3 regions of the Actinoplanes sp. CA-142083 genome follow, and region 3 is predicted to be linked to each of the others. Evidence: riboswitches for the same ligand, from Rfam matches in the RefSeq annotation. Region 3 holds a riboswitch; each other region holds the start of a gene.
The links. Region 3 has a riboswitch for cyclic di-AMP ahead of ACQPZX_RS02085 (coiled-coil domain-containing protein). Riboswitches for the same ligand answer to the same signal wherever they lie in the genome.
Positions count from the first base shown of each region.

Region 1: it holds a riboswitch for cyclic di-AMP, as region 3 does, so the genes downstream of both, ACQPZX_RS29205 (NlpC/P60 family protein) here and ACQPZX_RS02085 (coiled-coil domain-containing protein) in region 3, are expected to answer to the same signal.
Region 2: it holds a riboswitch for cyclic di-AMP, as region 3 does, so the genes downstream of both, ACQPZX_RS19285 (C40 family peptidase) here and ACQPZX_RS02085 (coiled-coil domain-containing protein) in region 3, are expected to answer to the same signal.

Region 1 covers NZ_CP192076.1:6,360,914-6,370,435, reverse strand. The annotation lists gene cydB (cytochrome d ubiquinol oxidase subunit II) at 1-160, opposite strand, end outside; gene ACQPZX_RS29220 (cytochrome ubiquinol oxidase subunit I) at 174-1,535, opposite strand; gene ACQPZX_RS29215 (BlaI/MecI/CopY family transcriptional regulator) at 1,613-1,960, shown strand; gene ACQPZX_RS29210 (M56 family metallopeptidase) at 1,983-2,885, shown strand; cyclic di-AMP (ydaO/yuaA leader) riboswitch at 3,008-3,144, shown strand; gene ACQPZX_RS29205 (NlpC/P60 family protein) at 3,161-4,153, shown strand; gene ACQPZX_RS29200 (MarR family winged helix-turn-helix transcriptional regulator) at 4,243-4,695, opposite strand; gene ACQPZX_RS29195 (epoxide hydrolase family protein) at 4,749-5,822, shown strand; gene ACQPZX_RS29190 (AAA family ATPase) at 5,867-7,114, shown strand; gene ACQPZX_RS29185 (tetratricopeptide repeat protein) at 7,116-8,249, shown strand; gene ACQPZX_RS29180 (ATP-binding protein) at 8,321-9,522, shown strand, end outside.
Region 2 covers NZ_CP192076.1:4,211,630-4,221,151, forward strand. The annotation lists gene ACQPZX_RS19270 (SAM-dependent methyltransferase) at 1-404, shown strand, start outside; gene ACQPZX_RS19275 (DinB family protein) at 397-870, shown strand; gene ACQPZX_RS19280 (Pr6Pr family membrane protein) at 873-1,541, shown strand; gene ACQPZX_RS19285 (C40 family peptidase) at 1,839-2,228, opposite strand; cyclic di-AMP (ydaO/yuaA leader) riboswitch at 2,457-2,606, opposite strand; gene ACQPZX_RS19290 (XdhC family protein) at 2,739-3,809, opposite strand; gene ACQPZX_RS19295 (FAD binding domain-containing protein) at 3,994-4,824, shown strand; gene ACQPZX_RS19300 ((2Fe-2S)-binding protein) at 4,829-5,305, shown strand; gene ACQPZX_RS19305 (aerobic carbon-monoxide dehydrogenase large subunit) at 5,302-7,695, shown strand; gene ACQPZX_RS19310 (XdhC family protein) at 7,722-8,780, shown strand; gene ACQPZX_RS19315 (nucleotidyltransferase family protein) at 8,777-9,349, shown strand; gene ACQPZX_RS19320 (AAA family ATPase) at 9,346-9,522, shown strand, end outside.
Region 3 covers NZ_CP192076.1:427,122-436,643, forward strand. The annotation lists gene ACQPZX_RS02065 (ABC transporter ATP-binding protein) at 102-1,400, shown strand; gene ACQPZX_RS02070 (ATP-binding protein) at 1,484-1,936, shown strand; gene ACQPZX_RS02075 (HAD family hydrolase) at 2,028-2,768, shown strand; gene ACQPZX_RS02080 (glycoside hydrolase family 65 protein) at 2,830-5,196, shown strand; gene ACQPZX_RS02085 (coiled-coil domain-containing protein) at 5,248-6,285, opposite strand; cyclic di-AMP (ydaO/yuaA leader) riboswitch at 6,291-6,424, opposite strand; cyclic di-AMP (ydaO/yuaA leader) riboswitch at 6,632-6,764, shown strand; gene ACQPZX_RS02090 (coiled-coil domain-containing protein) at 6,813-7,781, shown strand; gene ACQPZX_RS02095 (ABC transporter ATP-binding protein) at 7,803-8,585, opposite strand; gene ACQPZX_RS02100 (ABC transporter permease) at 8,572-9,468, opposite strand.

The DNA of each region.
Region 1 (9,522 bases), 4.8 Mb from region 3:
TGCCGTCCCAGAACGGGCCGATCGTGCGCACGATCGCGCCGCGCTCGTGGTCGTCGCGGCCGAGCAGCGGGCCGAGGACACCGACGCCGAAGTCGAAGCCCTCGAGGACGAAGAACAGGACCCAGGCGAGCACCACGATCGAGAACCAGAAGGTGATCACGATCAACAACCCCTCAGTAGACGGGAGCGAGCTCAGGCGACTTTCCGGACGGTTCAGAAACGTGGAGCGGCTGCCGCGCCAGATGACGGATCAGGCGGAACCAGACGACGGCGACCACCCCGTAGATCACGGCGAAACCGATCAGCGAGGCGAGGACCTCGGCGCTGGTCAGGCCGGGGGAGATGCCGTCGGAAACTTTCGTGAGGCCGAACGCGATCCACGGCTGCCGGGCGGTCTCGGTGAAGATCCAGCCGAGCGTGTTCGCCGCCGCCGGCAGCAGCGGGATCAACGGCAGCCATCGGGTCAGCCAGCGGGGCGCGTCGCGGTTCTTTCGCGTACGCCACAGGTAGAACGCGGCGACGGCAGCGGCCAGCATGCCGGCGCCGATCATCAGGCGGAACGTCCAGAAGGCCACCGGGATCATCGGCACGTAGCTGCCCGGCCCGTACTGCGCGACATACTGCGCCTGCAGGTCGTCGATGCCCTGGACGGTCGCACCCGGCGAGCCCTTGGCGAGGATCGACAGCAGCCACGGGATGTCGAGGGTGAACGAGGGCAGCGGCTTGCCGGTGGTGATGATCGAGAACGGCGCGCCCTTGGTGGTCTCGTAGAGCGCCTCGGCCGCGGCCATTTTCATCGGCTGGACCTCGGTGATCACCTTGCCCAGGTGGTCGCCGGTCAGCGCGGTCGCCGCCCCGCCGGCCAGCATCACCCAGGCGCCCAGCCGGGCGAGCGTCCGGTGGGCCGGCTCGGCCGCCATCCGCCACACCGCGATCGCGAGCAGCAGCGCGCCCCCGATCATCGCCGCCCCGGCCAGGGTGTGCGGGAAGGCCGCCAGGTTCACCTTGTTCGTCAGCAGCTCGGCGAACGACGTAAGGCGCGCTCGCCCGGTGACCGGATCCATCTCGTACGCGATCGGGTTCTGCATGAAGCTGTTGGCGGCAAGGATGATGAACGCGGACAGGATCGTGCCCAGCGAGACGATCACGATCGTGGCCGCGTGCGCGACGCGGGGCAGCCGGTCCCAGCCGAAATACCAGAGCGCCAGGAAAGTCGCCTCGAGAAAGAACGCGAGCATCCCCTCGATGGCGAGCGTGGGCCCGAAGACGTCGCCGTAGAACTTGGCGAACGCGCTCCAGCCCATGCCGAACTGGAACTCCTGCACGAGGCCGGTCACGACGCCGACCGCGAACGTGACGATGAGAAGTTTCCCGACGAATTTCGTGAGATCGCGGAACTTGTCGTTCTTCGTGCGCAGCCAGGTGATCTCCAGGCCGGCCGCGATCGCCGCCAGGCTGATCGACATGGGCACGAAGAAGTAGTGGTAGATCGTCACGACCGCGAACTGCAGGCGCGTCAGGTCCAGCACGTCCATCGGATGGTCCCCCTCTACGACGGCTCGTAGTAGATACTACGACGTGTAGTACGACGCTGTGCAGTAGACTGGGACACATGGCGCTGGGAGACCTGGAACGCGAGGTCATGACGGTTCTGTGGGACGCCGCGGAACCGCTCACGGTGCGGCAGGTGCACGAGTCGCTCAGCCGCGACCGCGACCTCGCCTACACGACCGTGATGACCGTGCTCGACCGCCTGGCCAGAAAGGCAGTCGTGGTGCAGCAGAGAGCGGACCGCGCCTACCGGTACGCCCCGGCGCAGTCCCGCGAGGAGATGACGGCGTCGGTCATGCTCGACGCGCTCAGCGCCTCGCCCGATCAGGACGCCGCGCTGGCGTATTTCGTCGGGCAACTTTCGCCGGCGGCGCTGCAGGCCGCCATCGAAGCCGCCACCAAGAAGTGATGGAGAGCCACGGGATCGCCGGATGACCGCGCTGCTGCTCGGCGCGCTCGGGCTCACCCTGTCGCTGATCGTGCCCGGCCTGCTGGCGCGGGCCCGCTGGCCCGACCGGGCGCCCGCCGCCGCCGTGCTGCTGTGGCAGGCCGTCACCCTGGCCGCCGTGCTCTCGGCCCTCGGCGTCGTGCTCGCCGCGCCCGAGGAGCTGACCCGCGCCGCCGGCTCCGGAAAGCCGGTCACCGCCGCCGCGCTGATCGGCGCCCTGGCGGTGGCCGCGATCATCGTGCTGCGGCTGCTCGTCTCGCTGTGGGGAGTTTCGCGGCGCTCGCGGGCCCGCCGCGCGAAACACCGCCTGCTCGTCGACCTGCTCGACAAGGCCGAGCACCGCGAGGAATTGGACGCCGGAAACGTTCGCGTCCTCGCCGGAAACTTGCCGCTCGCGTATTGCGTGCCCGGCCGGGAGGCGCGGGTGGTGCTCAGCGACGGCGCGCTTCGCCTGCTCGACCGCGACCAGGTCGACGCCGTCCTCGCCCACGAGCAGACCCACCTGCGCCACCGGCACGAGGTGGTCATGGAGTCGTTCACGGCCTTCTATCGCGCCGTGCCGCGTCCCCTGCGCAGCCGGGCGCCGCTGGACGCCGTACACGTGCTGCTGGAGATGGTGGCCGACGACGCCGCCCGGAAACGCGCCGGCGCCGCGCCCCTGCGCGGCGCGCTCGAACGCCTGACCGACGCTGTCCCCCTGGCGGAGGAAGTCGTGCCCGAACGAAACTCGCAACGACGCCGGCTGGACCGCCTGGCGGCTCCGCAACGCCCCTCGGCGGCCCTCAACACGGTCGTCGCGGTCGTCGCGCTTGCCCTGCTGGTACTACCCACCGTGATCCTGGTCGTCCCGTGGCTCGACCGCGCGCTGGATGCCTGGCCTCTCTGACCACGCTGGGTAGCGAAAGCCGTGCAGGAAGTTTCCCCGTCGTGGCAACTTCAGTTACCCGCATGATCGAGGGTACGGTGGTCGGCGGTCCGGCAGCCCCCCATCGTCCATCCGGCCGATCTGACGGATCACCGCCTAATCGCCGCATGCGGCGAACCGGGGACCCGAGTAGTCGGGGTGAAGCCGCAGTCCCCCTGCGGCCGGGCGCGCTTCCCGCCCGAACCCGTCAGCTAACCCGGTCGGCGGCGCGAGGGAAGAAGGGATAACGCACCTACGTGAAACGGATTGGGGCGCGCCGCGCCGCAGTTCTGCGCAGCATCGTCTGCGCCGTCGCCGCGGTCGGGATCGTTCTCACCGGCCCGTCCGTAGCGCACGCAGCACCCGACCCGGCCACCGTCGAGGCCGAGATCGACAAGCAGTGGAACCAACTCGAGCCGGTCATCGAGCAGTACAACGACGTGCACGGCAAACTGCTCAAGAACCAGGCTCAGCTGAAGAACCTCACCAAGCAGCTCACCCCGCTCCAGGTGCAGGTGGACGTCGCCCTTTCTCAGGTTCGCGGCATGGCGGTCGACGCGTACAAGCAGGGCGCGCCGAACGCTTTCAACGCCATGATCGTGAGCGGGTCGCCCACCGGGCTGACCGACAAGCTGACCTATCTCGATCAGCTCGCTCGGCACCAGCAGGACCAGATCGCCGGGGTCGCGAAACTTCGCGACAAGTACGCCGGCATGAAGTCCGACCTGGACGTGCTGACCAAGTCCATCGCGGCCCGCGATGCCGACCTGGCCAAGCAGAAGGCCGCGATCCAGAAGAAGATCGACAGCCTGCAGAAGCTGCGGATCCAGGCGTACGGCTCGGCGGGCGAGGCCGACGGCCCGTACAAGACCGGACCGTGCCCCGTCACCTACACCAACGACAAGGGCGGCCGAGCGGCGCAGAAGGCATGCGACCTCATCGGCAAGCCCTATGTCTTCGGTTCCGACGGACCGAACAGTTACGACTGCTCGGGCCTGACGAAGGAGGCGTGGGCCAGCGTGGGGGTGCATCTCGAGCACTACACGAAGGACCAGTGGAACGAGGGCAAGGCCGTGTCCCGGAACGAGCTGCAACCGGGTGACCTGGTCTTCTACTACCCCGGAAGCCTCCATCACGTCGCCATCTACATCGGCGGCGGCATGGTGGTGCACGCCCCGCACACGGGTGACCATGTACGGATGGCGACGATCGAACGGGGACCGATCGCCGGCTACCGGCGACCGGGCTGAGATCCGGAACACGAAGAAGGGCCGCCGGAAGGCGGCCCTTCCGCGTATCTAGCGGCTCGCCGTGTCGCGGGCAACCGGGAAACCTGCCGTCAGTCCATGGGCGGCGGGGCGGCCTCCCGCACACGGTGGTGCCGGTAGAGCTTCGCCAGCAGCGTGGTCAACTGCTCGCGCTCCACCCGGTCGAGGGGCTCGAGCAGCTCCTCCTGGATGGAGCCGACCTGCCGGGCCAGCTGCTCCGCGCGCGCCCGCCCGCCGTCGGTGATCGTGATGATGTTGCGGCGGCGGTCGTCGGGGCTGGGCACACGCTGGACGAAACCATCGGCCTCCAACTCGTTGAGGGCCTTGACCATGTCACTGAGGTGGATGCCCACGCGCCGCCCGAGGTCGGCCTGGCTGGCCGGGCCCTCGGTGGCCAGCGAGGAGAGCACGCGGTAGTGGTACCCGCGGGCGCCGACATCCGCGAACCGGGCGCTGACCATGCGCCCCGCAAACCCGGCGGTCTGGGTCAGCAGCCAGCTGGGCAGGTGCTCCACGCTCTCCACGTGAGCAGCATAACATTTGCGCTCCTAACGTTAGTGGACCTAACGTTAGGAGCATGAACGAATTCAGCGTGCACGTTCCGCAAGCAGAGCTCGACGACCTGAACGAGCGGCTGGCCCGCACCCGCTGGCCCGACGAGCTGTCCGGCGCCGGCTGGGACTACGGCATCCCGCTCGACCGGGTGCGGCAGCTCGCCGACGCCTGGCAGAAGCTCGACTGGCGCGCCCACGAGGCGCGGCTCAACGCGTACCCGCAGTTCACGACCACAATCGACGGCGAGAACATCTGGTTCTTGCATATCCGCTCGGCGTCGCCGGACGCGATCCCGCTGATCCTCACTCACGGCTGGCCCGGCTCGGTGGTCGAGTTCCTCGACCTGATCCCGCTGCTCACGCCGCGTTTCCACCTGGTGATCCCGGCGATTCCGGGCTTCGGATTCTCCGGGCCCACCCGCTCCCGCGGCTGGGGCCAGCAACGGGTGGCGCAGGCCTGGGTGAGACTCATGGCCGATCTCGGGTACGAGCGTTACGGCACCCAGGGCGGGGACTGGGGCTCTGGCATCTCGCGCCTCGTGTCCGCCGCCGACCCGGCTCATGTGATCGGCGTGCACATCAACTTCATGCCGACCGGGGGCGCCTACGACGGGAAACTTTCGCCGCTCGACGCCGAACGGCTCGAGAAGACCCTGAAACTGGCCGCCAATCGCCACCCGCATCAGGTGCTGTTCGCGGCGGCGCCACAGACCATCGCGTACGCGTTGAACGACTCCCCGGTAGGCCAGCTCGCCTTCCTCGCGGAGAAATTCTCGCAGTGGGCCGACCCGGCCCATCCGATCCCGGACGAGGTGATCCTGACCGACGTCATGCACTACTGGATCACCGGCACGGCCGGGTCGTCGTCGCGCCTGGTCAAGGAGAGCGGCCTCGGCAGCGGTCCGGTGCCGTGCCCGGTCCCGATCGGCATCGCGGTCCTCCCCAAGGACATCGTCCAGCCGGTCCGTCCCCTGGTGGACCTGCGTCACGACGTCCGGCAGTGGACCGAGTTCCCGTCCGGCGGGCACTTCGCGGCGCTGGAGGTGCCCGAGCTGCTGGCGGCGGACATCACGTCGTTCTTCCACGAGGCCCTGTGACCGCGCCGCGATCTTGTCAGGGGGCGCGGGCATAATTTGCTGTCATGAGCGACTCGCCCCTCATCGACAGCCTGAGCGCCGCCGTCGAGGCCCGGCCCGACGACCTGACGCTCCGGCTCCACCTGGCCGAGCTGCTGGTGGGGGCGGGCCGCGGCGCCGAGGCGATCGGCCACGCGGCCCAGGTCCTCGCCCGCGAGCCGGGCAACGAGACCGCCCAGCGCCTGATGACCTCGGCGCTGGGCGGCCCGGCGCCGGCCGAGTCGCCGGCGCGGGAAAAGCCGGCCGCTGAAAAGCCCAAAGGCGACGACACCGTCGACTGGGCGGCCATGGAGCAGGATCTCGGCGACATCGTGCCGCCGAGGTTCGCCAAGGCCGACGACGAGCCCGACCCCGTGCGGGGCCACGCCGACCGCACCTTCGACGTCGAGCGGTCCACCATCACCCTCGCCGACGTCGGCGGCATGCAGGAGGTCAAGAAGCGCCTCGAGGTCTCCTTCCTCGGCCCGCTGCGCAACCCCAAGCTGCGCAGCCTGTTCGGCAAGAGCCTGCGCGGCGGCCTGCTGCTCTACGGCCCGCCCGGCTGCGGCAAGACGTTCCTGGCCCGGGCCGTCGCCGGCGAGATGGGCGCCGCGTTCATCTCGCTGTCCATCACCGACGTGTTGAACATGTGGGTCGGCAGCTCCGAGCGCAACCTGCACGACCTGTTCCAATCGGCCCGCGGCCACGCGCCCTGCGTGCTGTTCCTCGACGAGATCGACGCGCTCGGCCACAAGCGCAGCCAGCTCAACTCGTCGTCCATGCGCACCGTCGTCAACCAGCTGCTGACCGAGCTCGACGGGGTCGACGGCAACAACGACGGCGTCTTCGTGCTGGCGGCGACGAACGCCCCGTGGGACATCGACTCCGCGCTGCGGCGGCCCGGCCGGCTCGACCGTACGCTATTGGTGTTGCCTCCCGACAAGGCCGCACGCGCCGCGATCCTGGAGTATCACCTGCGCGACCGCCCGGTCGCGGGCATCGACCTCGGCAAGGTCGCGGATGCGACCGAGAACTACTCGGGCGCCGACCTGGCGCACGTCTGCGAGACCGCCGCCGAGTTCGCGATGCGCGACTCGATCGCCACCGGCGAGATCCGCATGATCTCCCAGCACGACATGCTGGCCGCCGCGCGCGAGGTGCGGCCGTCGACCGACGCGTGGTTCTCCACCGCCCGCAACGTCGCGATGTTCGCCAACGAGTCGGGGGAGTACGACGACCTCGCGGCGTACCTGAAGAAGCGCAAGCTCCGATGAGATGACCGACTCCTATCGGCGCGCCCACCACCTCGCCCAGGCCGGGCGGTACGAGGACGCCGAGCGGATCGTCCGGGCCGGGCTCGCCGAGGAGCCCGGCGACGGCCGCCTGCTCACCCTGCTCGCGTCGGTGCTGCGGATGCGCCGCGAGTATCCCGCCGCCCTCGCGGCGGCCGAGTCCGCCGTCGCCGCGTCGCCGCATCTGGGCGACGCGCACGCCGAGCGTGCGGAAAACCTGATCCTGCTGATCCGCTCGAGGGACGCGGTCGCCGCCGCCACCGAGGCCGTCCGCCTCGACCAGCTCAGCGCCGCCGCCCACCTGGTGCTGGCCCGCGCCCTCGCCGCCGCTCACGACCACGAGGGCGCCCGCGCCGCCGCCGCGCGTGGCTTGAGCCTCGACCCGCGCTCGGTCGAGGGCCTGCTGACGGTCGCCGAGGTCGAGCGGGACGCCGGCAACCGGGAGGCCGCCACCGCCGCCGTGCGGGCGGCGCTCGCGATCGAGCCGGAGAACTCGTACGGCCGCTGGATGATCGCCATGATCGACGCCGAGCGGCTGCGGGTGCGCCGCTCGATGCGCGGCCTGCGCGACGTCGCCCGGATCAGCCCGGCCCGCCCCGACCTGATCTCGATGACCTGGCCGATCCGTGGTGTGCTCAGCGGCCTGCGCCGCGGCTTGTTCGTGGGCGCCGTCATCGTCTGCGCGCTGCTGCTGGTGGGCCACTGGTGGTGGTCCCCGGCGGCGACTTTCGCCCGCATCGTCTCCGCCGTGCTGGCCGCCGTGCTGGCCGGTTTCGCCGCGCGGGTCCTGCTGCCCGCCGGCCGGCTGCCGTGGCGCTGCCTGCCGCTGCTGCCCGCGCTGATGCGGCGTTCGGGGTATGCGGCGTTCGCCGTGCTGGTCGTCGCGGTCGCCCTGCTGGTCCTGCACGCGGCGGCCGGTTGGTGGCCGGCGGCCGTGCTCGCCCTGGCCTTGGCGCCCGTCCTGTGGGCGCTCAGCCTGGTCGAGATGCTCGGCGCCGGCCTCGACGACCCGGGCATCCGGCACGCGCTGCGCAGCCTCGGCGGCGAGTTCCGCGAGTGGTGGGTCACCACCAAGCGCGATCTGCGGGACGCCTGGAAGGACGATCCGAAGAGCTGAGGATCACCTTTTTGAACCAACACCCCTCTGGGCGCGCTCCCACCAAGGAGGACACATGAGGGGGTGGCGGCTTGCTGCACGGCCGGAGCGACGAGATCGCGGTGCTGAACGGTCTGCTCGGCGCGGTACGGGACGGCCGCAGCGGCGCGCTGGTGCTGCGCGGCGAAGCGGGCGTGGGCAAGACCGCACTGCTGGACGCGGTGGCCGAGGCGGCCGGCGACCTGCGCGTCGTCCGGGTCACCGGCGCCGAGGGCGAGGCGGAGCTGCCGTTCGCCGCCCTGCACCAGCTGTGCGCGACGCTGCTGGACCAGCTCGACGGGCTGCCCGGGCCGCAGCGCGACGCCCTGTCCATCACCTTCGGCCTGCGCGAGGGGCCGGTGCCCAGCCCGTTCCTCGTCGCCATCGCGGTGCTGACCCTGCTCTCGGCGGCCGCGGCCGGGGACCGCCCGCTGCTCTGCGTCGTCGACGACGCCCAGTGGCTCGACCAGTCGTCGGCGCAGACCCTCGCGTTCGTGGCCCGCCGCCTGCAGGCCGAGCCGGTGCTCATGTTGTTCGCGGCCCGGGAGGTATCCGGTGGGCTGCGCGGCCTGCCCGAGCTCGCCGTCGCGGGCCTGCCCGAGCCGGACGCGCGGGCGCTGCTGTCCACTGTGGTCTGCCGACCTCTCGACGAGCGGGTCCGCGACGCGATCCTGGCCGAGGCCCGCGGCAACCCCCTCGCCCTTCTGGAACTGCCGCTCGGGCGGATCGACGTCGCCGGCGGCTACGCGCTGCCCGGGGCGCTCCCGCTGGCCGGCAAGATCGAGGAAAGTTTCCTGCGCCGCCTCGACGGGCTGCCGGTGAAGGTGCGCCTGCTCATGCTGGTCGCCGCGGCCGACCCGGTCGGCGACCCGACGCTGATGTGGCGCGCGGCCGGCCGGCTCGGGCTGGGCCGCGAGGTGACCGACGAGGCCGAGGCGACCGGCCTGCTGCGCATCGGGATCCGGGTGATGTTCCGGCACACCCTCGCGCGCTCGGCCGTCTACGGGTCGGCGGCGTCGGCGGACCGCCGCAAGGCCCACCTCGCGCTGGCCGAGGCGACCGACCCGCGAGCCGACCCCGACCGGCGGGCCTGGCACCGGGCCCGCGCGACCGAGGGCCGCGACGAGACGGTCGCCGCCGAGCTCGAGGCGTCGGCCGGCCGGGCGCGCACCCGCGGCGGGCTGGCGGCGGCCGCGGCGTTCCTGGAACGGGCGGCCGACCTCTCCGAGGACCCGTGCCGCCGCGCCGACCGGGA
Region 2 (9,522 bases), 3.8 Mb from region 3:
CGGCCGCGATCCTTGACCACCCCGCGCTCAAGGCGACGCTCGATCTGGGCGAGCCAGTTGGGCTGATGCTGGCGGCGGTGCTGCATTTCATCCGCGACGACGAGGACCCCCAGGGCATCGTGCGCACGCTGATCGGCGCGCTCGCGCCCGGCAGCTACGTGGCGGCCAGCCACGCGACCTGGGAGTACGTGTCGCCGGCGGCGGTAGCCCAGCTGACCGCGCAGAACCCGGGCGGCCGCTTCGTGCCGCGCGACGGCGCCGAGTTCGCGGCGTTCTTCGCCGGCCACGAGCTCGTCGAGCCGGGGCTGGCCTCGGTCGCCCACTGGCACGCCGGCGACGAACCCCAGCCGCGTCCCGCGATCGAGGACGTGGCCTGCAACGGATTGGTGGCCCGCCGTGCCTGATCGACGACCGCCGCGGACGGTGACGGGGGAGCGCGCCACGCTGGTCGGGCTCCTGCAGTTTCAGCGGGAATCGCTGGTGCGCAAGGTGATCGGGGTCGGCGACGAGGACGCGCGCCGATCGCCGGTCGGCAGCGGGACCAGCCTGCTCTGGCTGGTCAAACACCTGACGTGGGCCGAGCTGTCGTGGTTTCTCGTGCGCTTCGCGGGCGAGGACGTCACGCTCCCGGACGAAGAGGTCCGGGAGGGCGACACCTTGCGCGAGGCCATTGACGCGTACGAGGCCGCATGGCAACGCGTCGCGCCGGTGCTCACCGACGGGGACCTCGAGGCGATGCTCGCGCGCGACGACGGGCAGCCGCGCTGCAATCTGCGGTTCGTCATCGGGCACATGCTGGAGGAGACGGCCCGGCACGCGGGGCACGCCGATATCCTGCGGGAACTCATCGACGGATCGACCGGGCGGTAGCAATGGTCTGGCAGAGGCCCCAGTTCTGGCTGCGCGCGGCCATCGTCGCGTGCGGCGCGTCGGGGCTGCTCATGGCGGAGCAGCGGCTCATCTACTTCACCGCGCAGAGCAACCTGCTGACGCTCGCGTACTTCGTGGGCGCCCTGTACTGGATGATCAAGCGGGACACGGTCGAGCCGCCCGCGCCCCGGTGGCGCGGCGCGGTCACGCTGTGGATCCTGATCACCTGCCTGATCTCGCACTTCATGCTCAACCACGGCGAGAACCCGTTGCCGGGCCTGGCCGCCGCCGACCCGGGCGTGGCGCTGACCAACCGGTCGCTGTTCCTGGTGCACTACGTGGTGCCGGTGCTCGTGCTCGTCGACTGGGTGGCGTTCGGGCCGCACCGGATCGTCCGCTGGCGGGACATTCCACTGTGGATTGCCTACCCGCTCGGCTACGGCGTGATGATCGAGCTGCGGGGCGGCCTGCTGCCGGCGGCGCCGGTGCGGTACCCGTATTTCTTCCTCGACCCCGGGGAGCACGGGTACGACTGGGTGGGCTTGCAGTTCGTGCAACTCGCCCTGATCTTCGGGGCGCTGGGGGCGGTCGTGGTCGGCCTGGACCGACTGGCGGCGGCGGTGGGCCGGGCCAGACAGCCGGCCGAGGACCCGGTCGCGGCGGACGCCTGACCGGCCGGCGCCCTCTCGGCGGACGGGCGCCGCGATGGCTGCCGCGCCGCGGTGCGCGTCGCGCTGAGATGGGCGCCCCGCCGCGCTGGGATGGGCGCCACGCCGCGCTGGGATGGGCGCCACGCCGCGCTGGGATGGGCGCCACGCCGCGCTGGGATTGGCGCAGCTGGGATGGGCGCCGCGCTGGGATGGGAGGGGAGCCGCGCGCCGATGAGCGTCCCGCTGGGATGGGTGCCTTGCCGCGGTGGTGCCGGGCCGCGGAAGGGCGCCGCCGTGGGCGCCCCGCCGCGGGGGTGATCAGGCGCCGATGCGGCCGTAGCGGACCTCGCGGGGGTTCCAGATCTTGGCCAGGCGGACGCGGTCGCCCGGCTTCGGGGCGTGCCAGACGCGGCCGGCGCCGGCGTAGACGGCCACGTGGTAGGCGTGGTGGCCGTGCACCCAGAAGACCAGGTCGCCAGGGCGGGCGGCGGCGCGGCTGACCGGGCGGGCGGCGCGGTACTGGGCGTTCGCGGTGCGGGGCAGGCTGATGTGGGCGGCACGGTAGGCGTAGCCGGACAAGCCCGAACAATCGAACGCGGTCGGGCCGGCGGCGCCTCGGCGATAGGGCTTGCCGCGCTGGGCGCTGGCCGCCGCGATGATGAGCTTGCCGCGCAGCAACGCGGCCTGGGCCGGCGAGAGCGACGCCACGCGGGCGTGAGGCGCGGCGTGGGCGAGAGACGCCGCGCGGGCGCGGGGCGCGGCGTGGGACACAGACGCCGTGCGGGCGAGGGAAGCCGCGCGGGAGGCGGAAGCCGCGTGGGAAGTGGGTGCCGCGTGGGCCACGGACGGGGCGAACAGAAGGGGCAGGAGGGCAGCAAACGCCGCGAGTAGGACGAACTTGGGCATGGCAGAGCGGAGACGGGCAGACAAAGCGATCCTTGGTCCTTCAACCGCCTGCGAGGTTAGCTGTCGGGTTGGGCCTGAAGGCGGCCCGTCGCGTCCAAGGCGACTTCACCCCAAGCCGGCGAGCCGGCGTGAAAAGGGGTCCCCCGCTCCCGCCCACTGAAGCTTCCGCATCGGAGACATGGACCGCGCGCGGTGGGCGGGACTCGGCGTCCCCGCGCGGTGGCGGCCGCCGGTGGTGCAAGCGCGGCCGCAGGACGAGATCGGGCCGGCGGCGGCGGAACCGCGGGAAAGGGCCGGGTTGCACCCCGACGGCTACCCGTGAATCGGGGCGTCCAGCCCGGTGAGGGGCAGACCGGACCCGCCCCACGCCGACGCGACGATCTCGGCGGCGATCGCGACCGCCGTCTCCTCGGGGGTGCGGGCGCCCAGGTCCAGGCCGATCGGAGCGGACAACCGGGCCAGGGCGGCCTCGGAGACGCCGGCCTCGCGCAGGCGGCGCATCCGGTCGGAATGGGTGCGGCGGCTGCCCATCACGCCGATGTAGCGGGCGGGCGTGCGCAACGCGACCTCGAGGAGCGGCACGTCGAACTTGGGGTCATGGGTGAGGACACAGAGCACGGTGCGCTCGTCGACCGCCGTGGACTCCAGGTAGAGATGCGGCCATTGCACGACCAACTCGTCGGCCGACGGGAAACGCTTGTGGGTGGCGAAGACCGGACGCGCGTCGCAGACGGTCACGTGATAGCCGAGGAAGCCGCCTATCCGGGCCACCGCGCCGGCGAAGTCGATCGCGCCGAAGACAATCATGCGGGGCGGCGGCAGATAGGTCTGCACGAAGATCTCGACGGCGGCGAGGCGCTGCTCACCGTGGGCGCCGAGGTGGATCACGCCGGTGGTGCCGGCCGACAGCATCCCGGCCGCCTGCTGCTCGGCCGCCCGGTCCAGGCCGGCGTCGCCCAGCGAGCCGACGACGTGGGAGGGCCAGACCGCGATCTGGTTGTTGCCCACCGAGACGGTCGCGACCGGCTGGCCCGAGACGAGGGCGGCGAGCACGTTGTCGAGGTCGGCGAGGGCCACCCACGGCTGGACCAGGACCTCGATCGTCCCGCCGCACGTCAGCCCCACCTCGAACGCGTCGCCGTCGCTCACGCCGTACGTGTGCTGCTGTGCCTTTTTGGTCTCGATGACCTCCTCGGCGGCGGCGTAGACCGCGCCCTCCACGCACCCGCCGGAAACGCTGCCGAGAACCTCGCCGCGCTCGTTGACCGCCATGGCCGAGCCGGGCTGCCTGGGGGCCGAGCTCCAGGTGCGCACGACGGTGGCCACGGCGAACGCCAGGCCCTCCGCGCGCCATGCCACCAGCCCGTCAACGATGTCCCGCACGCCCAAACCCTCCGTGATCGAGCGGCTGATCGTCAACGGCTAGTTAAGAGATCCCTTAGGTCGCTGTTGACATTGATCACCGCGCGCGAGAGGTTCACCAGGCCCCGCCCCCGCGAGGAAAATTCAGTTTGGGAGGTGCAGCGTGCAGGTGCCGGCCCCGTTCGAGTATGAACGCGCCACCACTGTGGACCATGCCATCGGACTGCTGGAACGTCTGGGTAGCTCAGCGCGGCTCGTCGCGGGCGGGCACAGCCTGCTGCCGATGATGAAGCTTCGACTGGCGAACTTCGAATACTTGATCGACATCAACCCTCTTCACGAGGAGCTCGGCTACATCAAGATCAACACCGATGACGTACGCGTCGGCGCGCTGACCCGGCACCGCGAGCTGCTGGAGTCGGACGAGCTCGCGGCGGCGTTCCCGATCTTCCGGGAGGCCGAGCGGGTGATCGCCGACCCGGTGGTGCGCAACCGGGGGACGCTCGGCGGGTCGCTGTGCCAGGCGGATCCGAGCGAGGACCTGTCGGCGGTGTGCACGACGCTCGACGCGCAGTGCGTGATCCGCGGGCCCCGGGGCGAGCGGGTCGTCTCGATGAAGGAGTTCCACGTCGGCCCTTACGAGACGGCGGTCGGGGACGACGAGATCCTTACCGAGATCCGGTTGCCGCGCCGGCCTGGCCACGGCAGCGCCTACGAGAAGGTCGAGCGGCGCGCGGGAGACTGGGCGGTCGTCAGCGCCGGGGCGGCGGTGTGGCTCAACGGCGACGGGACCATCGCGGACGCCCGCGTCGGTCTCGCTGCTGTCGGCCCAAATACCACCGGAATTCCTGAAATTTCGGACATCATGCGCGGCCAGGTCGCCGATGAGCCTCTTTTCGAACGGGCCGGCGCGATCGCGGCGCGCAGCTGCGACCCGGTCACCGACCAGCGGGGCAGCGAGGAGTACAAGCGCCACCTAGCGGACGAGTTGACCCGAAGGACCCTGCGCAAGGCCGTCGAGCGGGCGAGGAGCTGAACCGATGCAGGTCACGATGACCGTCAACGACGTCGAGGTCACCCGGGAGATCGAGGGGCGGCTGCTGCTCGTGCACTTCCTGCGGGACGTGCTCGGCCTGACCGGCACCCACTGGGGCTGCGACACCAGCAACTGCGGCACCTGCGTGGTCTGGCTGGACGGCGAGCCCGTCAAGTCGTGCACCGTGCTGGCCGCGATGGCCGGGGGCCACGAGGTCCGTACGGTGGAAGGCCTTGCCCGCAACGGCGAGCTGGACCCGATCCAAGAGGGCTTCATGCAGTGCCACGGCCTGCAGTGCGGCTTCTGCACGCCGGGCATGATGATGACCTGCCGGGCGCTGCTCGATCGCAACCCCGACCCGACGGACGCCGAGATCCGTGAAGCGATCTCCGGGCAGATCTGCCGCTGCACCGGGTATTCGACGATTGTCCGTTCCGTGCGGTGGGCTTCGGTGCATTCCTCGAAGGAGATCCCGGCATGACCACAGTGCAGGATCCGAAATTCACGGAATTTCATGACAACGACCAGAAGCCCGTCGGCTTCGGCCGGATGCTGCGCAAGGAGGACCCTCGTTTCCTCCGGGGCCGCGGCCGCTACACCGACGACGTGCAGCTCCCGGGCATGCTGCACCTGGCCATCCTGCGCAGCCCGTTCGCCCACGCGAAGATCCTCAGCGTCGACACCAGCGCCGCCGAGGCATCCCCGGGCGTGAAGCTGGTCGTGACGGGCGCGATGCTCGCCGAGAAGGGCCTGGCCTGGATGCCGACCCTCTCCAACGACGTGCAGGCGGTGCTGGCCACCGACAAGGTCCGGTTCCAGGGCCAGGAGGTCGCCTTCGTCGTCGCCGAGGACCGGTACGCCGCCCGCGACGCGCTCGAGCTCATCGAGGTGGAGTACGACGTGCTCGACCCGGTCATCGACGCCCGCAAGGCGCTCGAGCCGGACGCGCCGCTGATCCGCGACGACCTGCAGGGCAAGGAGAACAATCACGTCTTCGACTGGGAGACCGGTGACGAAGCCGCGACCGAGGCGGTATTCGCGTCGGCTGACGTAGTCGTACAGGAAGACATTGTTTATCCGCGCGTGCACCCGGCGCCGATGGAGACGTGTGGCGCCGTCGCCGATTTCGACGCCGTCGAAGGAAAACTGAAGCTCTGGTCGACGACCCAGGCGCCGCACGCGCACCGCACCCTTTACGCCATTGTGGCCGGCCTTCCCGAGCACAAGATCCAGGTCATTGCGCCGGACATCGGCGGCGGTTTCGGCAACAAGGTGCCGATCTACCCCGGGTACGTCTGCGCGATCGTCGGCTCCATCCTGACCGGCAAGCCGGTGAAATGGATGGAGGACCGCTCGGAAAACCTGATCAGCACCGGGTTCGCCCGCGACTACATCATGCGCGGCGAGATCGCGGCCACCCGCGACGGCAAGATCCTGGCCATTCGCACGAACGTGCTCGCCGACCACGGCGCGTTCAACGGCACGGCGGCGCCGGTCAAATATCCGGCCGGTTTCTTCGGCGTCTTCACCGGCAGCTACGACCTGCAGGCCGCGTATTGCAAGATGACCGCGGTCTACACCAACAAAGCGCCCGGCGGTGTCGCGTACGCCTGCTCGTTCCGCATCACCGAGGCGGTCTACCTGGTCGAGCGGATCGTCGATTGTCTCGCGCACGAGCTGGGCATGGATCCCGCCGAGCTGCGCCTGAAGAACTTCATCCAACCCGAGCAGTTCCCGTACGAGACGAAGACCGGCTGGGTCTACGACTCCGGCAACTACGAGCCCACGATGCGCCTGGCCATGGACATCGCCGGGTACGCCGACCTGCGCAAGGAGCAGGAGGAGAAGCGGGCCCGGGGCGAGCTGATGGGCATCGGCATCGCGTTCTTCACCGAGGCGGTGGGCGCCGGGCCGCGCAAGCACATGGACATCCTCGGCCTCGGCATGGCCGACGGGTGTGAGCTGCGGATCCACCCGACCGGCAAGGCCGTGGTGCGGCTGTCGGTACAGAGCCAGGGCCAGGGCCACGAGACGACGTTCGCGCAGATCGTGGCCGAGGAGATCGGCATCCCGCCGGCCGACATCGAGGTCGTGCACGGGGACACCGACCAGACGCCGTTCGGCCTCGGCACGTACGGAAGCCGCTCGACACCGGTCTCGGGGGCGGCGGCCGCGCTGGTCGCCCGGAAGGTCCGCGACAAGGCGCAGCTGATCGCCTCGGCGATGCTGGAGGTGTCGGTCGCCGACCTCGAGTGGGTCAAGGGCGCGTTCCAGGTCAAGGGCGACCCCGGCAAGTCGGTGACCATCCAGGACGTGGCGTTCCGCGCGCACGGCGCCGGCGACCTGCCGGACGGCGTGGAGGGCGGGCTCGAGGCGCAGATCTGCTACAACCCCTCGAACCTGACCTACCCGCACGGCGCGTACATCTGCGTCGTCGACATCGACCCGGGCACCGCGCAGGTCAAGGTGCGCCGCTTCATCGCGGTCGACGACTGCGGCACCCGGATCAACCCGATGATCATCGAGGGCCAGATCCACGGCGGCCTCACCGACGGCGTCGGCATGGCGCTGATGGAGATGATCGCCTTCGACGAGGACGGCAACTGCCTCGGCGCCTCGCTGATGGACTACCTGATCCCCACGTCGCTCGAGGTGCCCGACTGGGAGACCGGTTACACGGTCACGCCGTCGCCGCACCACCCGATCGGCGCGAAGGGCGTGGGGGAATCGGCCACGGTCGGCTCGCCGCCGGCCATCGTCAACGCGGTGGTCGACGCGCTCAAGCCGTTCGGCATCCGGCACGCCGACATGCCGCTCACCCCTTCCCGAGTCTGGGACGCCATGCGCGGCCGGGCGACGCCCCCGATCTAGGAGTCGTTATGTCGATGGCGGCACGCGTGGACGAGCTGACCGGCCTCCGCCGGCCGTTCGTGCACGCCACGGTGGTGCGCGCGCAGGCGCCCACCTCGGCGGTGCCGGGCGACGACGCGGTGATCCTCGCCGACGGGTCCATCGAGGGCTTCGTCGGCGGGGTCTGCGCCGAGACATCGGTGCGGGCCGCCGCGCTCGACACGCTCCGCGATGGCAACACCCTGCTGCTGCGCGTGCTCCCCGACGGCGCCCCCTCATTTCCGGACACCCCGGGCGCGCAGGTTGTTGTCAATCCCTGTTTGTCGGGCGGCGCCATCGAGATCTTCCTGCGCCCGATCCTGCCGCGCCCGCTGATCGGCGTAGCCGGCTCAACGACGCCTATCGGCGCCGCGGTGGTCACCCTGGCCGGTTTCCTCGATCTCGAAATCGCCAAACCCATGGCGTACGCGGGTGCCAGCGCGGTCGTCGTCGCCGGCCTGGGCCGCGATGACGAGCAGGCGATCCGCGCGGCCCTCGACGCCGGCGTCCCGCTGATCGCGCTGGTGGCAAGCCGCACCCGGGGAGCGGCCGTCCTCGACGCCATGGGCCTGACAGACGAGGAGCGCTCCCGGGTGCGGCCGCACGCGGGGATTGATATTGGAGCTCGGACACACAAGGAGATCGCGCTCTCGGTGCTGGCCGAGATCATCCGGGAGATCCGCACGGAGTCTCTCGACCCGGCGCCCGCCGCGCCCGCGCCGCCCGCCGCGCCCGCGCCGCCCGCCGCGCCCGCGCCGCCTGCCGCGCCTGCGCCGCCCGCCGCGCCTGCGCCGCCTGCCTCGGCCGCGCCCGCGCCGCCTGCCTCCGCCGCGCCTGCGAGCGCCGCCCTCCGCCTTCTCGCTGTGACCGACATTTCAGAAATGTCAGGATCTGCGGCGATGGCGGCTGGCGGTGGGCAGGGGACGGGGATTGCTCGGACGGCGGTTGATCCTGTTTGTGGGATGTCCGTGGTTATCGGCGAGGGCACGCCGCATGCCGTGGTTGACGGGGTGGAGCATTGGTTCTGCTGTGTGGGGTGCCGCGATCGGTTTGTGGCGGCCTCATGACGGTCGCCGGGCTGGTGCTCGCCGCTGGAGGGTCGCTGCGGCTCGGGGAAGCCAAGCAGCTGCTGCCCTACCGCGGGCGCACGCTGCTCGACGCGACCCTCGACATGGCTCGGGCCTGTGGATTTGATCAGTTGCTGGTGACGCTCGGCGGGTCGGGGGCGGAGGTTCGGTCGCGCGTTGACCTGAGCGGCTGCACCGTGGTCGACAACCCAGACTTCTCGGACGGGTGCGGGTCGTCTATCCGGACGGCGGTGCCGCATGTCGAGGCCGATGCGGTGGTGCTTCTGCTGGGGGATCAGCCGGGAATCGATCCCGGCGATGTGCGGCGACTGTGCGAAACCCGTACGGAAATAGCGGTTTGCCGTTATGTGGACGGACTTGGGCATCCATTCTTGTTCCGGCGGGAGACTTTCGGGGTGTTGAGCACGCTGCATGGGGACAAGGCCGTGTGGAAGGTGCTGCATTCCGGGGAATTCGAAGTCGCGCAGATGCCGGTCGCGCGCGAGACGCCGATCGATGTGGACACCCGTGCGGACTATCGGCGGCTGCTGTCGGGGGAGCGCCGGTGAACGACCCGCTCGAGGTGAGCCGGCGCCTGGACGCGGTCGACTACCTGGTCGACGACGGGCTGGCGATGGCCATTTTCCTCTCGCTGCGGCTGGGGAAACCGCTCCTGCTCGAAGGCGAGCCGGGCGTAGGGAAAACCGCGGCGGCCAAGGCGCTGGCGCTCGCGCTCGACACA
Region 3 (9,522 bases):
CCCGATGGCGGCATATCGATACTCCTCGTCAAAGTGAGCTAGATCGCCGGCCATCGTGGGACCGGGATCATTGCGTACTTTCCCGGCAGGAGGTAGAGACGGTGTCCACCGTCTTGCTCAAGGACGTCACCAAGATTTGGCCCGATGGCACGGTTGCCGTCAACCACGTGAGTCTCGACGTGGACGACGGTGAGTTTCTCGTGCTCCTGGGTCCGTCCGGCTGCGGGAAATCAACGATTTTGCGAATGATCGCGGGTCTTGAGGATCCGTCCGAAGGGGACATCCTTCTCAATGGCGACCCGGTGCTCGAATTGGCGCCGCGGGACCGCAGCATTGCGATGGTCTTCCAGGACTTCGCTCTTTATCCGCATATGACGGTGAATGACAATATCGGCTTTCCGCTGCGTTTGTCCGGTATGGAGCCGGGCAACCGGCTCGAGCGGGTCGGCGACGTGGCCAGCGCCCTCGGCATCGGCGACGTGCTCAACCGCAAGCCGAGCCAGCTCTCCGGCGGCCAGCGCCAGCGCGTCGCCATGGGCCGCGCCATCGTGCGCCGCCCCGGCCTGTTCCTGATGGACGAGCCGCTGTCCAATCTCGACAGCGGGCTCCGGGCCGAGCTGCGCGCCGAGATCACCGGCCTCACCCGCGAGCTCGGCGTCACCACCATGTACGTCACGCACGACCAGGCCGAGGCGCTCACCATGGCCGACCGTGTCGCGATCATGCGCAAGGGCGTCCTGCAGGACGTCGGCACGCCCACCGAGGTGTACGGCCGGCCGGCCACCCTCTACGTCGCCGCGTTCCTCGGCTCGCCCCGGATGAACCTGCTCGAGGCGTCCGTCTACGTCCACCTCGACCAGTACGTCGCGCTGAACTTCGGCGAGCAGGCGCTGTACCTGCCGTGGAATGACATCCGGGCCCGCGCGGTGGCGCACTACCACGGCGAGCGCATCGTGGTCGGCATGCGGGCCGAGGCGCTCACCCCGGTGGCGCCCGAGGTGCAGGGCGACGTGCTCCGCGGCCGGATCCGCTACCTCGAGCACCACGGGCACGAGTCGCTGGCCTACCTCGACATCGGGGCGACCGCGATCGTGGTGGACGAGATGGGCACCGGCAAGCCCGACCCGGAGCCCAACGGCGCGTTCCGGCGGTTCGGCGGGGCGCTGCAGAAGCTGACCGGCCGCACCGCCAACGGCAGCGCCACGGCCGTGCAGACCCGCGAGGACCGCACGAGCGTGCTCGACCCGGGCCGGCACCACCGGCGCCCCGCCGAGCTGGCGGTGCGCCTCGCGCCGTACCCGGCCGTCTCGCCCGGGCATCCGCTGTCGGTCGCGGTGCGCATGGACATGCTCCACTTCTTCGACGAGCGCGGCGACCGCATCGATGTCGGCTGGCGGTGACGATCTCTTCTGCGAGGCCTCCTGCCACGGGGCGAGCACACCGCGTAGGCTGCACCACGGTGGAGGAGAGAATGGGACAGAGCGTGCGATCGGCTCCGGGCACTTCGGCCCCGGAAGCCGAGTCGGCGGGCGCTCCCCAGCTTCTCGACCGGCGCTTCGGCCGCGACGAGATCGCCGTGGTGCGGCACGAGGTGTCCGCCCGGCTCGCCGCCGCGGGCCTGACCGGCGACCGGCTCCAGGGCTTCGTGCTGGCGGTCAACGAGGTGATCACCAACGTCGTGCTGCACGCCGGTGGCCAGGGGCGAGCGGTGCTCTGGCTGGCCGGCGGCTCGGCCTGGTGCACGGTCACCGACTCGGGCCCCGGCATCCCCGCGCGGTACCTGCGGCCGCCCGAGGTGCCCGACTCGTTCGAGGTGGGCGGCCGGGGCATCTGGCTCGCCCATCAGCTCTGCGACGAGGTGACGGTGGCGACCGGCCCCATCGGTACCACGATCGGGCTGAGGATCGCTTTGCCACGCCGGGCGACATCCGCCTGAAACAGCAGTTTGAACTGGGCGTAAAGGTCACAGAAAATGTGAAGGCGCCCTTCGGGGCTCGCGGCGGGCCGCATGCGACTACATTGGGCGCGTGCTCGGACTACCTCCGCATGTGACGGCATGCCTTTTTGATCTTGACGGCGTGCTTACGCAGACCGCACTTGTGCACAATGCTGCGTGGAAACAGACGTTCGACGCGTTCCTCCAGACGTGGTCGGCACAGCACGGGCAAGAGTTCGTGCCGTTCGACTCCGGCGCCGACTATCACGACTATGTCGACGGCCGGCCACGCGCCGATGGTGTCCGCACCTTCCTGGCCTCTCGCGGTATCACCCTGCCCGAGGGCACCCCCGACGACGGTCCCGACCAGCTGACCGTGAACGGGCTCGGCAACAAGAAGAACATCCTCGTCCTGCAGAAGATCAAAGAGGGCGCCGTGCAGGTCTACGAGGGCTCGGTGGAGTACCTCAAGGCCGCCCGCGACGCGGGCCTGCGCCGCGCGGTGGTCTCGGCGAGCGCCAACTGCAAGGACGTGCTCGAGGCGGCGGGTATAGCCGACCTCATAGAGGAACGCGTGGACGGTGTGACCGCACGCGAGCAAAACTTGCCTGGCAAGCCGGCACCCGACACTTTCCTGTACGGGGCGAAACTCCTGGGTCTTCCGCCCGAGGCGTGTGCCGTCTTCGAGGACGCCCAAGCGGGCGTTGCCGCAGGTCGGGCCGGTCATTTCGGGATCGTGGTCGGCGTGGACCGAGTCGGGCAACGTGCCGCTTTGGTGGAGCACGGGGCCGACATCGTTGTCACGGACCTGTCCGAACTGCTGAAGCGCTGAGCACGCATCAGCGCTTATATCTTCGACGTCTTTCTCTTTCTCATTCGCGAGAGGCACCACCGTGATCCGTGAACGGGCATATCCCGTGGACCCCTGGCACATCCGGGAGACCCGGCTGGACCTGGACCTGCTGGCCCAGTCCGAGTCGGTGTTCGCGTTGGCCAACGGGCACATCGGGATACGCGGAAACCTGGACGAGGGCGAGCCCCACGGCCTGCCGGGTACGTACCTGAACTCGTTCTACGAGCTGCGCCCGCTGCCGTACGCCGAGGCCGGCTACGGATTCCCCGAGTCCGGCCAGACGATGATCAACGTGACCAACAGCAAGCTCATGCGGCTGCTGGTCGACGACGAGCCGTTCGACGTGCGGTACGGCGAGCTCCGCTCCCACGAGCGGGTGCTCGACCTGCGGGCCGGCACGCTCGAGCGCAACGTCGAGTGGGTCTCGCCGTCCGGCCAGGCGATCCGCGTGCGCACCGTACGGCTGGTCTCGTTCACCCAGCGCGCCGTGGTCGCCTACATGTACGAGGTCGAGCCGCTGGACGCGTCCTGCCGGCTGATCCTGCAGTCCGAGCTGGTCGCCAACGAGCAGCTGCCGCCGATGAGCAAGGACCCGCGCGTGGCGGCGGTGCTGGACCACCCGCTGCAGGCCGAGGAGATGCTCGAGCAGCGCACCGGCGGCCTGCTCGTGCACCGCACCAAGGCCAGCGACCTGCGGATGGCCGCGGCCATGGAACACCTGGTCGAGGCGCCCGGCAAGCACGCGATCACCACCGAGGGCCACCCCGACTGGCTGCGCACGACGGTCGCCACCAAGCTCGAGCCGGGCCAGAAGCTGCGGGTGGTCAAGCTCGCCGCGTACGGGTGGTCCGGAAGCCGCTCGCTGCCCGCCATCCGCGACCAGGTGGGCGCCGCGCTCGCCAGCGCCCGGCTGGACGGCTGGGAAGGCCTCGTGGACGCCCAGCGGGAGTACCTGGACGCCTTCTGGGACCACTCCGACGTCAAGGTCGAGGGCGACCCTGAGGTGCAGCAGGCGGTCCGCTTCGGGCTGTTCCACACGCTGCAGGCGGGCGCCCGGGCCGAGCAGCGCCCGATCGGCTCCAAGGGACTGTCCGGCCCCGGCTACGACGGCCACACGTTCTGGGACGCCGAGACCTTCGTGCTGCCCGCGCTGACCTACACCCAGCCCTCGGCGGCGGCCGACGTGCTGCGCTGGCGGCACTCGACGCTCGACCTGGCCCGGGAGCGCGCGCAGACGCTCGGCCTGCAGGGCGCGGCCTTCCCGTGGCGCACGATCCGCGGCCAGGAGTGCTCCGCGTACTGGCCGGCCGGCACCGCGGGCTTCCACATCGGCGCCGACATCGCCGACGCGGTCCGCCGTTACGTGCAGGCCACCGGCGACTACGACTTCGAGCGCGAGGTGGGCCTCGAGCTGCTGATCGAGACCGCCCGGCTGTGGCGGTCGCTGGGCCACCACGACCGGCACGGCCGCTTCCACATCGACGGCGTCACCGGCCCCGACGAATACACGGCCGTGGTCGACGACAACATCTACACCAACCTGATGGCCCAGCAGAACATGTTCAGCGCGGTCGAGGCGGCCAAGCGCCACCCCGACCTGGCCCGTCAGCTCGGCGTGGACGACGAGGAGATGGCCTCCTGGCGGGACGCGGCGGCGGCCGTGCACATCCCGTACGACCGGGAGCTCCACGTGCACCAGCAGTCGGAGGGCTTCACCCGGCTGCAGGAGTGGGACTTCGAGAACACGCCCCCGGAGGCGTACCCGCTGCTGCTGAACTACCCGTACTTCGACCTGTACCGCAAGCAGGTGGTCAAGCAGGCCGACCTGGTCATGGCGATGTACATCCGCGGCGACGCGTTCACGCCAGAGGAGAAGCAGCGCAACTTCGCCTACTACGACGCGCGGACCGTCCGGGACTCGTCGCTGTCGGCGTGCATCCAGGCCGTCATGGCGGCCGAGGTGGGCCATCTCGAGCTGGCCCACGACTACCTGGGCGAGGCCGCCCTGATGGACCTGCACGACCTGCACCAGAACTCGCGGGACGGCGTGCACGTGGCGTCGCTGGCCGGAACGTGGATCTCGTTGATCGCCGGCCTCGGCGGCATGCGGGACTTCAACGGCCAGCTGTCGTTCGCGCCGCGCCTGCCCAGCCGGATCAGCAACCTGGAGTTCTCGCTGCTGTGGCGGGGCCTGCGGGTGCGGGTGAACGTGACCGCCGACGAGGCCACCTACTCGCTGCGCAACGGTGGCGGCTCGGCCCGCCTGGTGTTCAGCCACCACGGCAAGGAGATCGAGGTGACCCAGGTGAAGCCGGTGACCGTGCCGATCCCGCCGCAGGGTCCGGTCGGGCCGCCGCCGACCCAGCCGGCCGGTCGCTCCCCGGTGCGCCGGGCGCCGCAGGACTGACGCACTGACTGAAAAGGGCCCCCTTGGGGGCCCTTTTCTTGAAACGACTTCTTAAAGCATTGATACGTGTACGTGGTCCTTGTGGTTGCTCGCGCCGTGATAGGCGTGCCAGCCGGTGGCCGGGAACCAGATCTGCGCGTACCAGATGACGTAGTAGATGCCCAACCGGTCGGCGTTGCGCACCAGGAACGCCATGAGGTCGTTGCCGTAGTTCTTCATGTCGGCGTTGTGCGCGACCGAGAATCCGCTCTTCTGCAACGACCAGTCGCAGGCCCGGCCCTTCGGGTGCTCGAACGGACCGCCGTTGCGGTGACAACCGACGAAGCGATTGAAGCCCGCCTTCTTCACCTCTTGGTACATGTGCAATGTACGGGCGGTGATGCAACCGCTTGTGGTCGGATCCTTCACCGTGCATTTCTCCGCCGAGAATCCGCCTTCGGAGTTGCGCGGGGCCGGCGCCGCCTGCTTGGACACCGCGTCCACGAAGCCGCCGGTGAGACTCTCGCCACCGACCAGCGACAGCGCCTTGTCGGCCGCGTCCTTCTGCTTCTTCATCGCGACCAGGTTGGTCTGCTGCTGCTTCACCTCGGCGTCGAGCGCGGCCTTCTTGGCGGTCACGTCGTCGATGGCCGCGTTCAGCTCGCGCAGCTTCCGGTCGTGCAGGGTGTTGATCTCCTCGAGCGAGACCGCCTTGGCCAGGAAGTCGTCCGACCCCTGGCTGCCGAGCAGGAAGCTCGCGGCGCCGAGGTGACCGGTGCGGTACTGCTGCGCGGCGATCGCGTTGACCTCGGGAACCAGCGAGTCGCGTTTCGCCTCGGCCAGGTTGATCTGGATGGCCAGCTTCTTCTGCGTCGTGGTCGACTTCGCCACGGCGGCCTTGGCCTGCACGAACTTGCGGTTCGACGACTCGAGCACTTCGTTGAGGGTGGAGTTCGACTCGATCTCGTCACCCTTCTCGTCGGGCTGGGCCGACGAGGACGACGAGTCGTCGGGATCGGCGCTCGCGGGCGCGGCGGGCGCCGCGAAGATCGAGGCAGCCACGAGCGGCGCCAGGGCGAGGGTCAGCCACCGGCGGGGGCGTACGGTCATCCACGTTCCTTCCGGGTTACCGCCGACCGGGTTAGCTGACGGGTTCGGGACGGAAGCGATCCCTACCGCTCTCGCGGATTCACCCCAGTGGGACATTGGGTCCCCGGCTCGCCTTGCGGCGATTGGGCGGCGGCCTGCCGGCACCTCGGGGGCGGCGCCTCGGTGGCAGAGCCGCGGGTGAGTTTACCCGAGGTCGCGCGACACTTCAGTCTCCGGAAAATGCGAATGCGGTAATCCTTCGAGCACTTTCCGTGATAAGTCGACGCACGGTCATCCGGTGATCGCGTGGAGTGCGAGATCTGTCGATCAATCGATGTCATGGGTATCGTCGGTCGCGATCCCCGCCCGGGGATCGCCGCCTAATCGCCTTTGGCGAGTCGGGGACCCAGGTTTTTGTTGGGGTGAATCCGCTCTCAGCGGTAGGGAACTTCCGTCCCGAACCCGTCAGCTAACCCGGTCGGCGGCCGACGGAAGGAATGGTTGTGCGGCACATTACTGTCCGCCGGCGATTAGCGGCGTCGCTCGCCATGGTGGTGGCCGCCTGCGGCCTGGCCTTCGCGGTCGCGTCGCCGGCCGGCGCGGCCCCCGGCGACACCGGCGACGACGGCGAGGGCGGCTCCAAGACCCTGATCCAGCAGCTCGAGGCGGCCTCCAAGGGCTACCTCGAAGCCAAGGACGCGCTGGCCGCGAGCAAGAAACGGCAGGTCGAGCTGACCGCCCGGCTCAAGGAGCTGGACACCGAGCTCGCACCCCGGCAGGCGGCGTTCGACCAGATCGTCCAGCAGTCCTACATGAGCGGCCGGCTCGGCCCGATGAGCGCGCTGCTCACGGCGGACTCGTCCGGCGGTTTCCTGGACCGTGCGGAGACGCTCCAGACGGTCGCGGCGAAGCAGAAGGCCGTGATGGCCGACCTGGAGGCCACCCGCGACGGTCAGGCCAAGGCGAAGCTCGCGATCGACGCAACCATCCGCGACCAGCAGAAGCAGGTCAACGTGATGGCCAAGCGCAAGGTCCAGGCCGAGAGCGCGCTGAAGGCGGCCAACGCCGGGCAGGACGACCCGCAGCCGAGCGACGGCGGCAGCAGCGCGAGCTCGGGCTCGTTCCAGGGCGGCAGCGGCATGGTGGACGACCCGACCAGCGGCGGCCGCATCACCCAGCGCATGCTGTTCGCCATGCGGCAGGCCCAGTCGGCCGGCTTCAACCACTACGTGCACTGCTTCCGCGAACAGAACAGCGGCGAGCATCCGAAGGGGAGAGCCTGCGACTTCGCCGCCGACAAGGACGGGTTCGGCGGGGTGGCGACCGGCAGCAGCAAGACGTACGGGACCAACCTGGCGAACTATTTCATCAACAACTCGAGCAAGCTCGGCGTGCTCTACGTCATCTGGTTCCGACGCATCTGGCTGCCGTCGAGCGGCTGGAAGTCGTACTCGGGTGGCAACGGCGACCCGTCGAGCGACCACACCAACCACGTGCACCTGTCAGTGCGCCCGTAGCTCGAGGGGAGTACGGGACCTTCACTTCTTGACGAAGGTCTCGTACTCCTTCATCACGTCCTCGGTCGGGCCGTCGGCCTTGATCACGCCGCCTTCGAGCCAGATGCTGCGCTCGCAGGTGTCCCGGATCGACTGCTCGCTGTGGCTGACCAGGAAGACAGTGCCGGCCTCGGCGCGCAGGTCGCGCACCCGCTGCTCGCTGCGCTTGCGGAACTTCGCGTCGCCGGTGGCGAGGGCCTCGTCGATGAGCAGCACGTCGTGCTTCTTGGCCGCGGCGATCGCGAAGCGCAGCCGGGCTCCCATGCCGGACGAGTAGGTCCGCATCGGCAGCGAGCTGAAGTCGCCCCGCTCGTTGATGCCGGAGAACTCGATGATGTCCTGCACCTGGCCCTTGACCTCGGCCGGGCTCATGCCCATGGCCAGGCAGCCGAGCATCACGTTGCGCTCGCCGGACAGGTCGTTCATCAGCGCCGCGTTCACGCCCAGCAGCGAGGGCTGGCCGGCCGCGTAGATCGCGCCGCCCGGCTCGACCGGCAACAGCCCGGCGATCGCCCGCAACAGCGTCGACTTGCCCGAGCCGTTGGTGCCGATCAGGCCGATGGCCTCGCCCTTGTAGGCCACGAAGCTGACGCCCTTGACCGCGTGCACCTCGCGCACGGCGGCGCTCTTGGTGCGGGTGACCAGCCGCTTGAAGCTGCTCAGCGGCGAGTTCTGCGCGGCCGACACCGAACCGTGGATGCGGTAGATGATGTGCGCGTTCTCCGCGATGATCGTGGGGACCCGCTCGTCGTCAGCCACGGCCATAACCCTTCTCTCCACGCCAGAAGTACGCGTACCCGCCGATGCCGACCACCAGCGCCCAGATGATCGCCTGGATCCACAGCCGGGTCGGCGTGCCGGCCAGCGGCACGTCCTCCATCAGCGCGTGCCGGATCAACTCGATGTAGACCAGCAGCGGGTTGGCCTGGACCACGGCGAGCTTCCACCCGTGCAGGTGCTGGGTGAACTGGGTGACCGGGTAGAGCACGGCCGAGCCGTACATCCAGACGCGCATGATGAACGGGATCAGCTGGCGCAGGTCGTGCAGCTTGGAGCCGAGCCGGGCCACCAGCATCGTGAAGCCGGCGTTGAAGAACGTCTGCAGCAGCAGCGCCGGTATCGCCAGCAGCCACTCCCACGTGAGCGGCTCGCCGGTGAACAGCACGATCGCGATGAGCACGGCCATCGAGGCGATCATGTTGCGTGCCTCGACCAGGACGATCGAGATCGGCAAGCTGGCCCGCGGGAAGTGCAGTGCCCTGATCAGCCCGAGGTTGCCGCTGATCGCCTGGACGCCGGCCTGCACCACGGACTGGGTGTAGCCGAAGATGAAGACACCGGCGCACAGGTACGCGATGAAGTTGTCGACGTCGCGCTTGGTGTTCAGCAGCACGCCGAAGATCACGTAGTAGACGCCCGCGTTGAACAGCGGGGTCAGGACCTGCCAGATCATGCCCAGGCGGGTGTTGCCCAGGGCGGCCGAGACCTTGGCGCTCGCGAACTCCCAGATGAAGTGCCGGTACGACCAGATCAGCCTGGTGTACTCCGGCAGGCTGGGCAGTCGCCCGGCGGCGCCTAGTCCGTGCTTCCGGGCCAGCTCCTTGGGAGTGGGCCCGGAGTAGGACTCGACGACGGTCGTCTGAGCCATGGGGTGGTGCTCCGATCTCGTCGGCCCGAGGGGGTCATCGGGACCTGCTGCTTT